Regions from separate parts of the Xenorhabdus sp. KJ12.1 genome, predicted to be linked through region 2. Evidence: predicted binding sites of a transcription regulator. Region 2 holds the regulator's gene; the other holds the start of a gene.

Region 1 (6,340 bases), on a different contig from region 2:
AGCACCTTCACTGTCCGCATTGATATATAAACGTCCGACAGCGACTGGCCTGCCTTTCTCATCAACCACCATTTGATGGTGAGCCATTGAGTCATAAGCATCTTTTTCTGAGCCGACAGGCTGATGAAGTGGTTTACGCAGCATCTCCCAACGGAATTGGTAATAAGTTTCCAGCTCTTGTTCGGTTTGAGGTACTCTGAGGTGATACATAGAAACAGCCCCTTCTTTGCGTGTTGTCGTGTGTAGTCGGGGAGCATGCATGCTTTTAACATTATATTTCTAATCAGAAAGTCATACTTGTAACCAGAAAGTCACTGGCCCGTCATTTGTCAGACTTACTTTCATGTCCGCAGCAAATTGCCCCATTTCTGTTTTTACACCAGTTGCACGGCACTGTTCAACAAAATAGCGATAAAGTTCATCTGCTTTTTTGGGTTCAGCGCCTCCAGAAAAGCTTGGTCTTAAACCTTTTTGGGTGTCCGCAGCCAGAGTGAATTGAGAGATAACCAATAGGCTACCATTGGCTTGCTGGACGTTGAGATTCATTTTCCCATTTTCATCACTGAATACGCGATAACCCATTACCTTTTCACACAGACGCTGTACTTTTTGCTGGTCATCTTCTTTTTCAACCCCCAGAAAAACGAGCAGCCCCTGTTCAATTTCACCTATAGTCTGACTATCAACAACTACTTTTGCCTGTGTTACGCGTTGAATTAATGCAATCATTTTTCTTATGTATGATCCGTATCGGTAGATTAACCTGTAAGGGTGGAGCCTCGCTTGCCAAGATGCCACCCTATTTAGAACTTGTTGAATATTATACCCTTCGTCTTTCAAGTTGCCTCTTTGTTGGCTACGCTCGCTTACCCCAGTCACATAGTTATCTATGCTCCCGGGGATGAGTTCCCTTGCCGCCGCGATGCAACTCGAAATCCATTGGGTATACATGAAGATCAGAAATTATGTTACGGTGAGAGGTGAAAAGTCATGTGCCTTAAAATAATCTGGGATAGTATCCCTACCGCTTACATGAATAGCATTGAAACCTAATCTTTTGGCTGCTTCAACATTTTCCAGAACATCATCAAAAAAAACCGCCTGCTCAGCAGCAACACCTTCTTTTTCCAGTAAATATTTAAAGATGTCCTGATTAGGTTTACGTATCCCCAGATCCTGAGACAGGTATAAATGATCTGCTGATGTAGTGACTTCAGGGTATTGTTGCGGCCAATACTTAAAATGTAGGTTATTTGTGTTGGATAACACCACAACCCGATGCCCTTGCTCACGCAGTTTATTCATCAACGCAATAACTTCCTGCCTGACACCAACGAAAATCGCATTCCAGCCTTCAGAAAACTGTTCAAAGCTAAGAGAAACTTCCATTTCATCGCATAGTATTTCGGCAAATTCTGCATCTGTAATTTGGCCACACTCGTGCTTTTCAAATGCTTCACCCAGAGCAAATTTGGGAGCCAGAACTGCAAGTGGTGTCCCGCTCAGGTTACTCCAAACAGCCAGTACCCTTCTAAAATCAATATCAATAATCACGTTACCCATATCGAAAATATACAGCATACTCCCTCCTGACTGAGGTATCTCGTTTTGTATTTTTATCATAATTTCATCAATAAAAAAGGTGAAGCGACAAAAAATAGACAAATTACGCTGATAATCAACCCACATAAAGAGTCAATCTTAGTTGAAAAATAAGAAACTGAGTGAGGTTGCAATACTGGCAGGCTATTGAGAGAAGAGAGCAGATTAAGTGGATCATGAAACTCAGGGTGCCGAAGCACCCTAAGCTGTCAGGAGGAATTAAGCGTCTTTGCTGCGGCTTGCGCGGCGACGATCATTCTCAGTCAGATGGCGTTTACGCAGACGAATTGACTCTGGCGTCACTTCTACCAGTTCGTCATCATCAATAAACTCCAGTGCCTGCTCCAGTGTTTTCTTGATATGCGGAGACAATGTTGTCGCTTCATCAGTACCTGAAGCACGAACGTTGGTCAGCTTTTTACCTGTCAGACAGTTTACTGTCAGGTCATTGGAGCGGGAGTGAATACCGATGATCTGGCCTTCATAAACTTCTGTACCATGGCCAAGGAACAGCTTACCGCGCTCCTGCAAACCATACAGAGCATAAGCAACGGCTTTACCCTGCCCATTGGAGATCAGTACACCATTCTGGCGACGGCCAATTTCACCCGGACGGATGTCATCATAGTGGCTGAATGTTGCGTACAGCAGACCAGTACCGGAAGTCATAGTCATGAACTCAGTACGGAAACCGATCAGACCACGGCTTGGGATAACATAATCCAGACGTACGCGACCTTTGCCATCTGGCAGCATATCACGCATCTCGCCTTTACGTTCACCCAGTGCCTGCATCACATCACCCTGATGCTGCTCTTCGATATCCAGAGTTACCTGCTCAAAAGGTTCCTGCTTACGGCCGTCAATTTCACGGAAAATAACTTTCGGACGAGAAACGCCCAGCTCGAAACCTTCACGACGCATGTTCTCAATCAGAACGGAAAGGTGCAATTCACCACGACCGGAAACACGGAAAGCATCTGGATCTTCAGTTTCTTCAACGCGCAGAGCCACGTTATGAACCAGTTCTTTTCTCAGACGATCAAGGATCTGACGGGATGTTACGTATTTACCTTCACGACCACAGAAAGGTGAAGTGTTAACACAGAAGTACATGCTAACGGTAGGCTCATCAACGGCCAGCGCTGGCAGAGCTTCAACAGCATTAACTTCACACAGCGTGTCAGAGATGTTCAGATCGCCCAGACCGGTAATCGCGATGATGTCGCCCGCTTCAACCTTATCTGATTCGATACGATCCAGACCCAGGTGGCTGAATACTTTACCAACTTTACCGTTACGAGTTTTACCTTCGCTATCGATAAGCGTGATGTTCTGGTTTGGTTTTACGGTTCCGCGCTTAATGCGGCCGATACCGATAACACCCACGTAGTTGTTGTAGTCCAGCTGGGAAATCTGCATCTGGAACGGGCCATCAAGATCAACTTTAGGTGGCTCAACATGGTCAACGATTGCCTGATACAGCGGAGTCATATCTTCTGCCATTTCAGTGTGCTCGTTGCCTGCGATGCCCATCAATGCAGAAGCATAAACGATAGGGAAATCCAGCTGCTCATCAGTTGCACCCAGGTTTACGAACAGGTCAAATACCTGATCGACAACCCAGTCAGGACGTGCGCCCGGACGGTCAACTTTGTTGATAACAACAATTGGCTTCAAACCATGAGCGAAGGCTTTCTGGGTGACGAAGCGAGTCTGTGGCATAGGGCCATCCATCGCATCCACCAACAGTAAAACACTGTCGACCATTGACATTACACGCTCTACTTCGCCACCGAAGTCGGCGTGGCCCGGGGTATCCACGATATTGATACGGTAGTCATTCCATTTGATGGCAGTATTTTTTGCAAGGATGGTAATACCACGTTCTTTTTCCAGATCATTGGAATCCATCACACGCTCAGCTGTTGCAGCACGTTCACCAAATGTACCGGATTGCTGTAAGAGTTTATCAACCAGCGTTGTTTTGCCATGGTCAACGTGAGCGATAATGGCAATGTTTCTTAAATTATTAATTGACAAGTATTTTTACCGTTTTAGCTATTTGAAGAAATATTAAATGGGTACAGCATGCAGGGTGCGATGCTACCCTCATTCAACACAAATATGGTGCTATTTTACACGTTATAACCACAGAGTGAAATAAATGTGAGACGCATCACTTTTGAAGTTTATCTGTTTTTTTGCATATAAACACGACATAACCTGAAATAACATTAATAACCATCATGATAACAACCGTGATAACAATCACAATTATAGTAATTAACCTGTATTTTATAGCGGCTCCAGCAATTCACCATAACAGTGCAGATCGTCATTCCAATGCACCAATTAAGTGCAAAAACCCTCAAAAACTCCTCGCCCTTTCTATCAATTCCCTATAATTTTTCCCCATTTATGTACGGATACATCAGGATTAAAGCTTTTTTAAAAATTGGCACGCTTTTCGCATTAGTTTTCACATTAGAGTTTAGCATTGAAAATTGCCACGAATTGTCTGTATACAAAGACAGCATCAGCTGCTTAAGATAAAGGCGGCGTTTCTGACAACGCATCCGGCTGACGTAAACCAGGAGAACTTAGTATGTCCGTTGAACATGTTTTATCCATGATTGAAGAACATCAGGTGAAGTTTATTGACTTACGTTTTACTGACACTAAAGGTAAAGAACAGCACATCACTATTCCTGCCCACCAGATTGATGAAGACTTCTTCGAAGATGGTAAAATGTTTGACGGTTCATCTATCAAGGGCTGGAAAGGTATCAATGAATCTGACATGGTGTTAATGCCCGACCCTTCTACAGCCATGCTTGACCCTTTCTTTGATGATGCAACTCTGATTATTCGTTGCGATATTCTGGAACCCGGCACCATGCAGGGTTATGGTCGTGATCCACGCTCCATTGCAAAACGTGCAGAAGATTTCCTGCGTTCCAGTGATATTGCTGACACTGTTCTGTTCGGGCCAGAGCCAGAATTCTTTCTGTTCGATGATGTTCGTTTCGGCAGTTCTATCTCAGGCTCTTATTACCATATTGATGATACCGAAGCGGCATGGAACAGTGGAACTCGCTACGAAGGTGGTAACAAAGGCCACCGTCCCGGTCTCAAAGGCGGCTATTTCCCAGTTCCCCCGGTAGATTCTTCTCAGGATCTGCGCTCAGCAATGTGTCTGACGATGGAAGAGATGGGGCTGGTTGTGGAAGCTCATCACCATGAAGTTGCAACCGCAGGCCAGAACGAAGTCGCAACCCGCTTTAATACTATGACCAAAAAAGCGGATGAAACCCAGATTTACAAATATGTTGTACATAATGTCGCCCATGCTTTCGGTAAAACCGCCACATTTATGCCGAAACCACTAGTTGGAGATAATGGCTCAGGCATGCACTGTCATATGTCACTGTCCAAAGGCGGTGTTAACCTGTTCGCAGGCGACAAATACGGTGGTTTGTCCGAAATGGCACTTTATTATATCGGCGGTATTATCAAACATGCCCGTGCTCTGAATGCCTTTACCAATCCAACAACCAACTCATACAAACGTCTGGTGCCCGGTTTTGAAGCTCCAGTGATGCTGGCCTATTCTGCCCGTAACCGCTCAGCTTCTATCCGTATTCCGGTTGTTGCCAGCAGTAAAGCCCGTCGGATTGAAGTCCGTTTCCCTGATCCGGCTGCAAACCCTTATCTGGCGTTCTCAGCTCTGCTGATGGCGGGCCTTGATGGGATCATCAATAAAATACATCCGGGTGATTCGATGGATAAAAACCTGTATGACCTGCCAGCCGAAGAAGCACAAGAAATCCCAACCGTGGCCTCTTCTTTGGAAGAAGCACTGGCGGCTCTGGATGCAGACCGTGAATTCCTGACACGCGGCGGTGTTTTCACTGATGATGCAATTGATGCTTATATCGGTGTACTGAATGGTGAAATTGAACGCGTCCGCATGACACCACACCCTCTGGAGTTTGAACTGTATTACAGCGTGTAATGCTTAAAAGCATCACCGCCGTTCTTGATTAGTTTTGTTGCCGTGAAACTTTTGGCCCATTTTCGAATGGGTCCTTTTCCTTCTGACCTTTCCCTCCGATATCTCAGATATAAAGAGGGGTACTCAATTTATGATTAAATAAGATACAATGCACCAAAAAAGTGCAAAGGTTGAATGGCAATGGCTGATTTTCCCAAAGCAGAACAAATTCTTGATTCATTGATAAATAGTGTATTAGTGCTGGATAACGATTTGATTATCCACTATGCCAATCATTCCGCTATGCAACTTCTGGCACAAAGTACACGTAAATTATTCGGCACTCCGCTTCCGGTTTTATTCAGCTATATCTCGCTGGATACGGAATTTATGCGATCCAGCCTGATACGCGGGCATGGTTTTACAGATAACGAAGTGATATTGGTGATCAATAATCACTCGCATGTTATGTCGCTCAGTGCCCAGCCAATTTCCGAACAGTTTATTCTGTTGGAACTCGCTCCTATGGATAGTCAGCGACGTTTAAGCCAAGAGCAGGTACAACAGGCACAACAGATAGCTGCACGGGAATTGGTTCGGGGGCTGGCACATGAAATTAAAAATCCGCTGGGGGGTTTACGGGGAGCCGCTCAATTACTGGCAAAGACATTGCCGGATCCCTCTTTGCGGGAATATACACAAGTCATTATTGAACAGGCTGACAGACTTCGTACCCTTGTC
Region 2 (6,340 bases):
CTGCTGTCTGATAACTACCTGAGCCGTCTGGATGGGATTTTTTTATTACTGACTGCCCTGTTTTTTATATCAATAATGATAAAAATGACAGTCAGTACCCAATCTGATGATGTCGACAGCTATACACAGGAGAGAGATGCAGAATTACCCGACGAAGGTAATAATGGTATCGCGCTGCTTTGGGTTGTATTGGGCCTGCTTCTCCTGCCGATATCCACCCGAATGGTCATTGATAATGCTACCGTCATTGCACGGATTTACGGTATCAGCGACTTGGTGATTGGTTTAACTATTCTGGCGGTGGGAACAAGCCTGCCAGAACTCGCCACCTCTATTGCCGCAGCCATTAAAGGTGAAAATGATATGGCAATGGGAAATATTATTGGTTCTAATGTTTTCAACATGACCCTAGTATTAGGTGTTTCCGGCCTATTTTCACCCAGCGTTATTTCATCCTACGCCTTTTCCCGGGATTTTTGGATCATGATGGCGGCGAGTGTACTATTCACGATATTCTGTGTGAGAAGAAAACATCGGTTTAACCGACTGAGTGGTGCGCTATTACTCAGCTGCTTTATTGCATATTTTGTTGCACTTTTTGTGCTGCATAGTGATTAATATCCGGTGACTAATGTATGGTGGCTGATGTTTGATAATCACGATTTGATGATCAATGTCTGGTGATCAATGTTCTGAGTAATTACCGGTTGTAATGGGAATAAGTGGGAGTAGAAATGCCTAAGATCGATTTTCAGCAAGCAGGTAAAAGAGTATTACATATCGAACTCGAAGGATTGGCGGAATTAGAGCAATACATCAATGACGATTTCAGCAAAGCCTGCGAGCTTATGTTTGGATGTGAAGGTAAAGTCATTGTTATGGGGATGGGAAAATCCGGCCATATCGGGCGGAAAATCGCAGCCACATTTGCCAGTACCGGAACGCCTTCATTCTTTGTCCACCCCGGCGAAGCCAGTCATGGTGACCTTGGTATGGTAACGCCAAAAGATATCGTACTGGCTATCTCCAACTCCGGCGAATCGAATGAAATCCTCGCACTTATTCCGGTACTTAAGCGGCAGAAAGTTGCTCTCATTTGTATGACAAATAACTGTAACAGCAACATGGGCAAAGCTGCGGATGTCCACCTGTGCATTAAAACACCACAGGAAGCCTGTCCTCTTGGGTTAGCTCCCACCACCAGCACAACGGCAACGCTTGTTATGGGAGATGCACTGGCTCTTGCCCTGCTGGAGGCCCGTGGCTTTACCACCGAAGATTTCGCCCTCTCTCACCCCGGTGGAGCTCTTGGGCGTAAACTGTTACTGCTGACCAGCGAATTAATGACTACAGGGGATGATATTCCGCGCGTTCCCCGCACAGCTACCCTTCGTGAAGGCCTGATAGAAATTACCCGAAAAAAACTGGGCATGACGGTTATCTGTGGTGATGATATGCAGATCGACGGTATTTTCACTGACGGGGATCTACGCCGAGTGTTTGATATGGGGATTGATTTAAATAATGCCAAAATTTCTGACGTTATGACTACCGGCGGGATCCGTATCAAACCAAATACTCTGGCGGTTGATGCCCTGAATCTGATGCAATCACGTCATATCACTTCCCTACTGGTCACTGAAGGTGACACACTGCTCGGCGTATTACATATGCACGATCTATTACAGGCAGGAGTTGTATAAAAAGCCGCCATGTAAATCTGATAGGATGGTGAGGCTAATAGGGTTGTACCCGTAAGCAATACTGATAAACAGTATCAGCAAAGATGTATTAAACAGGCCTGCAACCGGGGCCTGTTGCAAATTATGAATAGAGAAATTCCTGAATGAATCAAAATACCTATCTGGATACCTGTTATGGCCCAGTTAATGTAAACATTATCGAAAAAGCCCGTAAAATTCGTCTGTTAATCTGTGATGTTGATGGTGTGATGTCAGATGGCCTGATATATATGGGCAATCAGGGTGAAGAACTGAAAGCCTTTAATGTGCGTGATGGTTACGGCATCCGCTGTTTAATAACTTCTGGCCTTGAAGTCGCCATTATTACCGGTCGTCAGGCCAAATTGCTGGAAGATCGTGCAAAAACTCTTGGTATTACACATCTTTACCAAGGTCAGAACGATAAGGTTTTGGCGTATCAGGAACTGTTGGATAAACTAGCGCTACAGCCTGAACAGGTTGCCTATATCGGCGATGACCTTATCGATTGGCCTGTAATGGCAAAAGTCGGCTTATCTGTTGCCGTAGCAGATGCCCACCCGCTACTGCTGCCCAAAGCAGATTATGTCACTCGGATTGCCGGTGGTCGCGGTGCAGTCAGAGAACTTTGTGATTTGGTGCTTTTTGCTCAAAACAAGCTGGAAGATGCCAAAGGTTTATCCATATAACACATGAACTGAAAAAAGAATGAGCAGAACTCAATCCTGGCTGATCGCAATACTGACTTTAATTGTGCTTGCATTGATTGGCTGGAATTTATCCAATTCAAATGAAGGCGCCTCCTCACCCGTTTTGGATGAGGGTTACCCGACTTATCAAACAAAAGAAGCCACGACATTTGTTTATGATCCAGAAGGTAAACTGGTTTATAAACTAGAGGCAGATAATGTTAAAAATTATACAGAAACAAAGCTGACTTGGTTTACCAAGCCAGTATTAACAACGTTTGATGCTAACAGTAAATCCACACCGCCACCGGCAACATGGACAGTACGTGCCAATAAAGCGAAACTTACCCATGATAATATGCTCTACTTATATGGGGATGTTCAGGTAGATAGCCTGAATGACGCATCACAACTGAAACGTATTACAACAGAAAACGCGACCGTCAATCTTGTGACGCAGGATGTGGCATCCGACGATAAAATTACATTAGAAGGTGTCGGTCTGAGATCTGTTGGGATGAAAATGCGCGGCAACCTGCGAGATAAAACTGCTGAACTGATTGAAAAGGTGACCACTCAATATGAGATTCCACATGAAGAACCTAATCCGTAATACTTTTATTGCCAGTACATTGGTTGCAGTCAGTTTGCCTGCACTGGCACTGAAAGATGATACCCAAAAGCCCATTACCATTGATTCAGCCAGACAATCACTGGATTTAACGGGGAACATTGCCACATTTACGGATAATGTTATTGTAAAGCAGGGTTCTATTGATATCCATGCAGATAAGGTTGTTGTCACCCGCCCTGACGGGGATTCCAAAAAAACGGTTATTGAAGCTTATGGTAACCCGGCAACATTTTATCAATTGCAGGATGATGGTAAACCTATCAAAGGCCATGCTTCGAAGATGCGCTATGAGATGAATAATGAGCTGATCACACTGACAGGTAATGCTTATCTTGAACAGCTCGACAGCAATATCAAAGGCGATAAAATCACCTACTTAGTACCAACACAGCAAATGGAAGCCTTTAGTGATAAAGGTAAGCATGTTACCACCGTCCTGTTGCCTTCTCAGTTACAGGAAAAAGGCCCGGGTGTTAACAATACCGGTACTAACAGCACTGAAGTTCATAAAAAGAGTAAATAACGACGTATGGCAATATTAAACGCAGACAATCTGGCAAAGTCTTATAAAGGGCGTAAGGTTGTTGAGGATGTCAGCCTGAAAGTGAAATCAGGTGAAATTGTGGGCCTGCTAGGGCCAAATGGTGCAGGTAAAACCACAACTTTCTATATGGTCGTTGGTATCGTGCCCCGCGATGCAGGTACTATCACCATTGACCATGAAGATATCAGCCTGCTGCCTCTGCATGAACGTGCCCGCCGGGGCATCGGCTACTTACCTCAGGAAGCCTCTATCTTCCGTCGGCTGAGCGTATACGATAACTTAATGGCTGTTCTTGAAATCCGCAAAGATATCAATCAGGAACAGCGTAAAGAGCGCGCTGAAGAGCTGATGGAAGAATTTCATATCTCCCATTTGCGTAACAGTCTCGGTCAGTCATTGTCCGGTGGTGAGCGCCGCCGTGTGGAAATCGCCCGGGCACTGGCAGCAAACCCTAAATTTATTCTGTTGGATGAGCCTTTTGCGGGTGTTGACCCTATCTCAGTCCTTGATATTAAAAAGATCATTCAACATCTGCGGGATTATGGTCTGGGAGTCCTGATTACTGACCATAACGTCCGTGAAACGCTGGATGTTTGTGAGCGCGCTTATATTGTCAGTCAGGGGCATCTGATTGCTCACGGTACACCAGAAGACATCCTTAACAATGAACAGGTTAAGCGTGTTTATCTGGGTGAAGGCTTCCGTCTTTAAGGCTCATTGTCAGGCAGAGTTCAGGGAAATTACAGTTCGAGGGTAATCCATTCAGGAGGAAGTGAAAACGTTATGAAGCAAAGTTTGCAACTCAAACTCAGTCAACAATTGACGATGACGCCACAACTTCAGCAGGCAATCCGTTTGTTGCAACTTTCTACGCTCGAACTTCAGCAGGAGATTCAACTGGCTTTGGAAACGAATCCCCTGCTTGAACAGGAAGACACACTTCAGGAGATTGATGCTCAGGATTATTCAGATCCCGAAACAACGGTTATGGATACCCTCGAAGCGCTTGAACAAAAGAATATGCCGGAAGAGTTGCCTCTCGATACCAGCTGGGATGAAATTTACAGCGCCGGTACATCTTCAGGAACGCGAAGTGACTACAGTGCGGATGATTTCCCCGTCTATCAGGGGGAAACCACCCAGACACTACAAGACTATCTGACGTGGCAGGCTGCGCTGACGCCCTTTACTGAAACAGATTCAGCCATAGCCACATCAATCATTGATGCTATTGACGAGACAGGCTACCTGACCGCCTCTGTCGAGGATATCCTTATCAGCATCGGCAATGATGAACTGACACCGGAAGAAATCGAAGCCGTACTCAAAAGAGTACAACATTTTGATCCCATCGGAGTCGCGGCCCGTGACTTACGTGAATGTCTACTCATCCAGCTTTCGCTGTTGCCGATAGAAACTCCCTATCTGAAAGAAGCCAAACTGGTTACCAGCAAGTATCTTGAACTGCTGGGCAACCGGGACTTCCGAAATTTATTGCGCCAGAGCAAATTAAAAGAGAGTGCTCTGAAAGAAGCTATTGCTATCATACAGTCACTGGAGCCACGGCCGGGGTTAATGGTAAATACCGGTGAATCCGAATACGTGATCCCCGATGTACTCGTCCAGAAAGAAAATGAACACTGGCAGGTCAGGCTGAATACAGATAGCATTCCCCGCTTGTGCATTAATCAGCACTATGCTGCGCTGGGGCAGCAATCTCAGAATGAGAGTGACAGCCTGTTTATCCGCAATAACCTACAGGAAGCTAAGTGGCTGATAAAAAGTCTTGAGAGCCGCAATGAGACGCTATTAAAGGTCAGTAATTGCATTGTGGAATGGCAACAGGATTTCTTTGAGCATGGCGCAGAGTACATGAAACCACTGGTACTGGCAGATATTGCCTATCAGGTTGATATGCATGAATCCACCATTTCTCGTGTGACAACCCAGAAATACTTGCATAGTCCACGGGGAATTTTTGAATTGAAATATTTTTTCTCCAGTCACGTGAATACTGACAGCGGAGGCGAAGCTTCTTCTACAGCAATACGGGCACTGGTGAAAAAATTGGTCACGGCAGAAAACCCGGCCAAACCACTGAGTGACAGTAAGCTGACCAGCCTACTTGCCGAACAGGGTATTCAGGTAGCTCGTCGGACTGTCGCAAAATATAGAGAGTCGTTATCCATCCCGCCTTCAAACCAACGTAAAAAATTGGTTTGAATAACATAGACCCTATGAATTTCAGGTTGTATCAACAAAGAGACCACCTGAAAGACAACGGAGAGAGAAGGAAAACACTATGCAACTCAATATCACAGGCCACAATATTGAAATCACTGATGCACTACGCAACATTGTGAATACGAAATGCGGCAAACTGGATCAATATTTCGATAAGATTAACCTTATTCAGGTCATCCTCCGAGTGGAAAAAGTGCAGAAAATCGCTGAAGCCACGGTGCATGTCAATGGAGGTGAGTTGCATGCGAGTTCAGAGCATGAAGACATGTATGCGGCAATTGATGCACTTGTTGATAAACTGACTCGTCAATTGACCAAACACAAAAGTAAATTGAGACAACATTAATAGCTTTCAGACAACAGGGCTGTCATAAGATTCTCACTGTTCTCTATTTGTATACCCAATGAATTTCAAGCTGCATCGCGGCGGCAAGCAAATGAATCCCCTGAGCATAGATAACTATGTGACTGGGGTGAGTGAGTGCAGCCAACAAAGAGGCAACTTGAA

What was found. The regulator sigma-54, encoded in region 2, starts transcription at its own class of promoters, with help from an activator protein. The targets are predictions, from matches to a motif close to GTTGGCACANNTTTCGCTNT.
Region 1: a site for sigma-54 is predicted at 4,060-4,079, ahead of glnA (glutamate--ammonia ligase). Genes of this name have one in related genera too.

Annotation. Positions count from the first base shown of each region.
Region 1 covers NZ_CAWNQH010000138.1:95,177-101,516, forward strand. The annotation lists gene fabY (fatty acid biosynthesis protein FabY) at 1-210, opposite strand, end outside; gene dtd (D-aminoacyl-tRNA deacylase) at 292-729, opposite strand; gene yihX (glucose-1-phosphatase) at 964-1,581, opposite strand; gene typA (ribosome-dependent GTPase TypA) at 1,822-3,645, opposite strand; gene glnA (glutamate--ammonia ligase) at 4,211-5,620, shown strand; gene glnL (nitrogen regulation protein NR(II)) at 5,795-6,340, shown strand, end outside.
Region 2 covers NZ_CAWNQH010000002.1:79,045-85,384, reverse strand. The annotation lists gene AACS92_RS01655 (calcium/sodium antiporter) at 1-618, shown strand, start outside; gene kdsD (arabinose-5-phosphate isomerase KdsD) at 735-1,703, shown strand; gene kdsC (3-deoxy-manno-octulosonate-8-phosphatase KdsC) at 1,847-2,410, shown strand; gene lptC (LPS export ABC transporter periplasmic protein LptC) at 2,430-3,023, shown strand; gene lptA (lipopolysaccharide ABC transporter substrate-binding protein LptA) at 3,004-3,567, shown strand; gene lptB (LPS export ABC transporter ATP-binding protein) at 3,574-4,299, shown strand; gene rpoN (RNA polymerase factor sigma-54) at 4,372-5,811, shown strand; gene hpf (ribosome hibernation promoting factor) at 5,891-6,178, shown strand.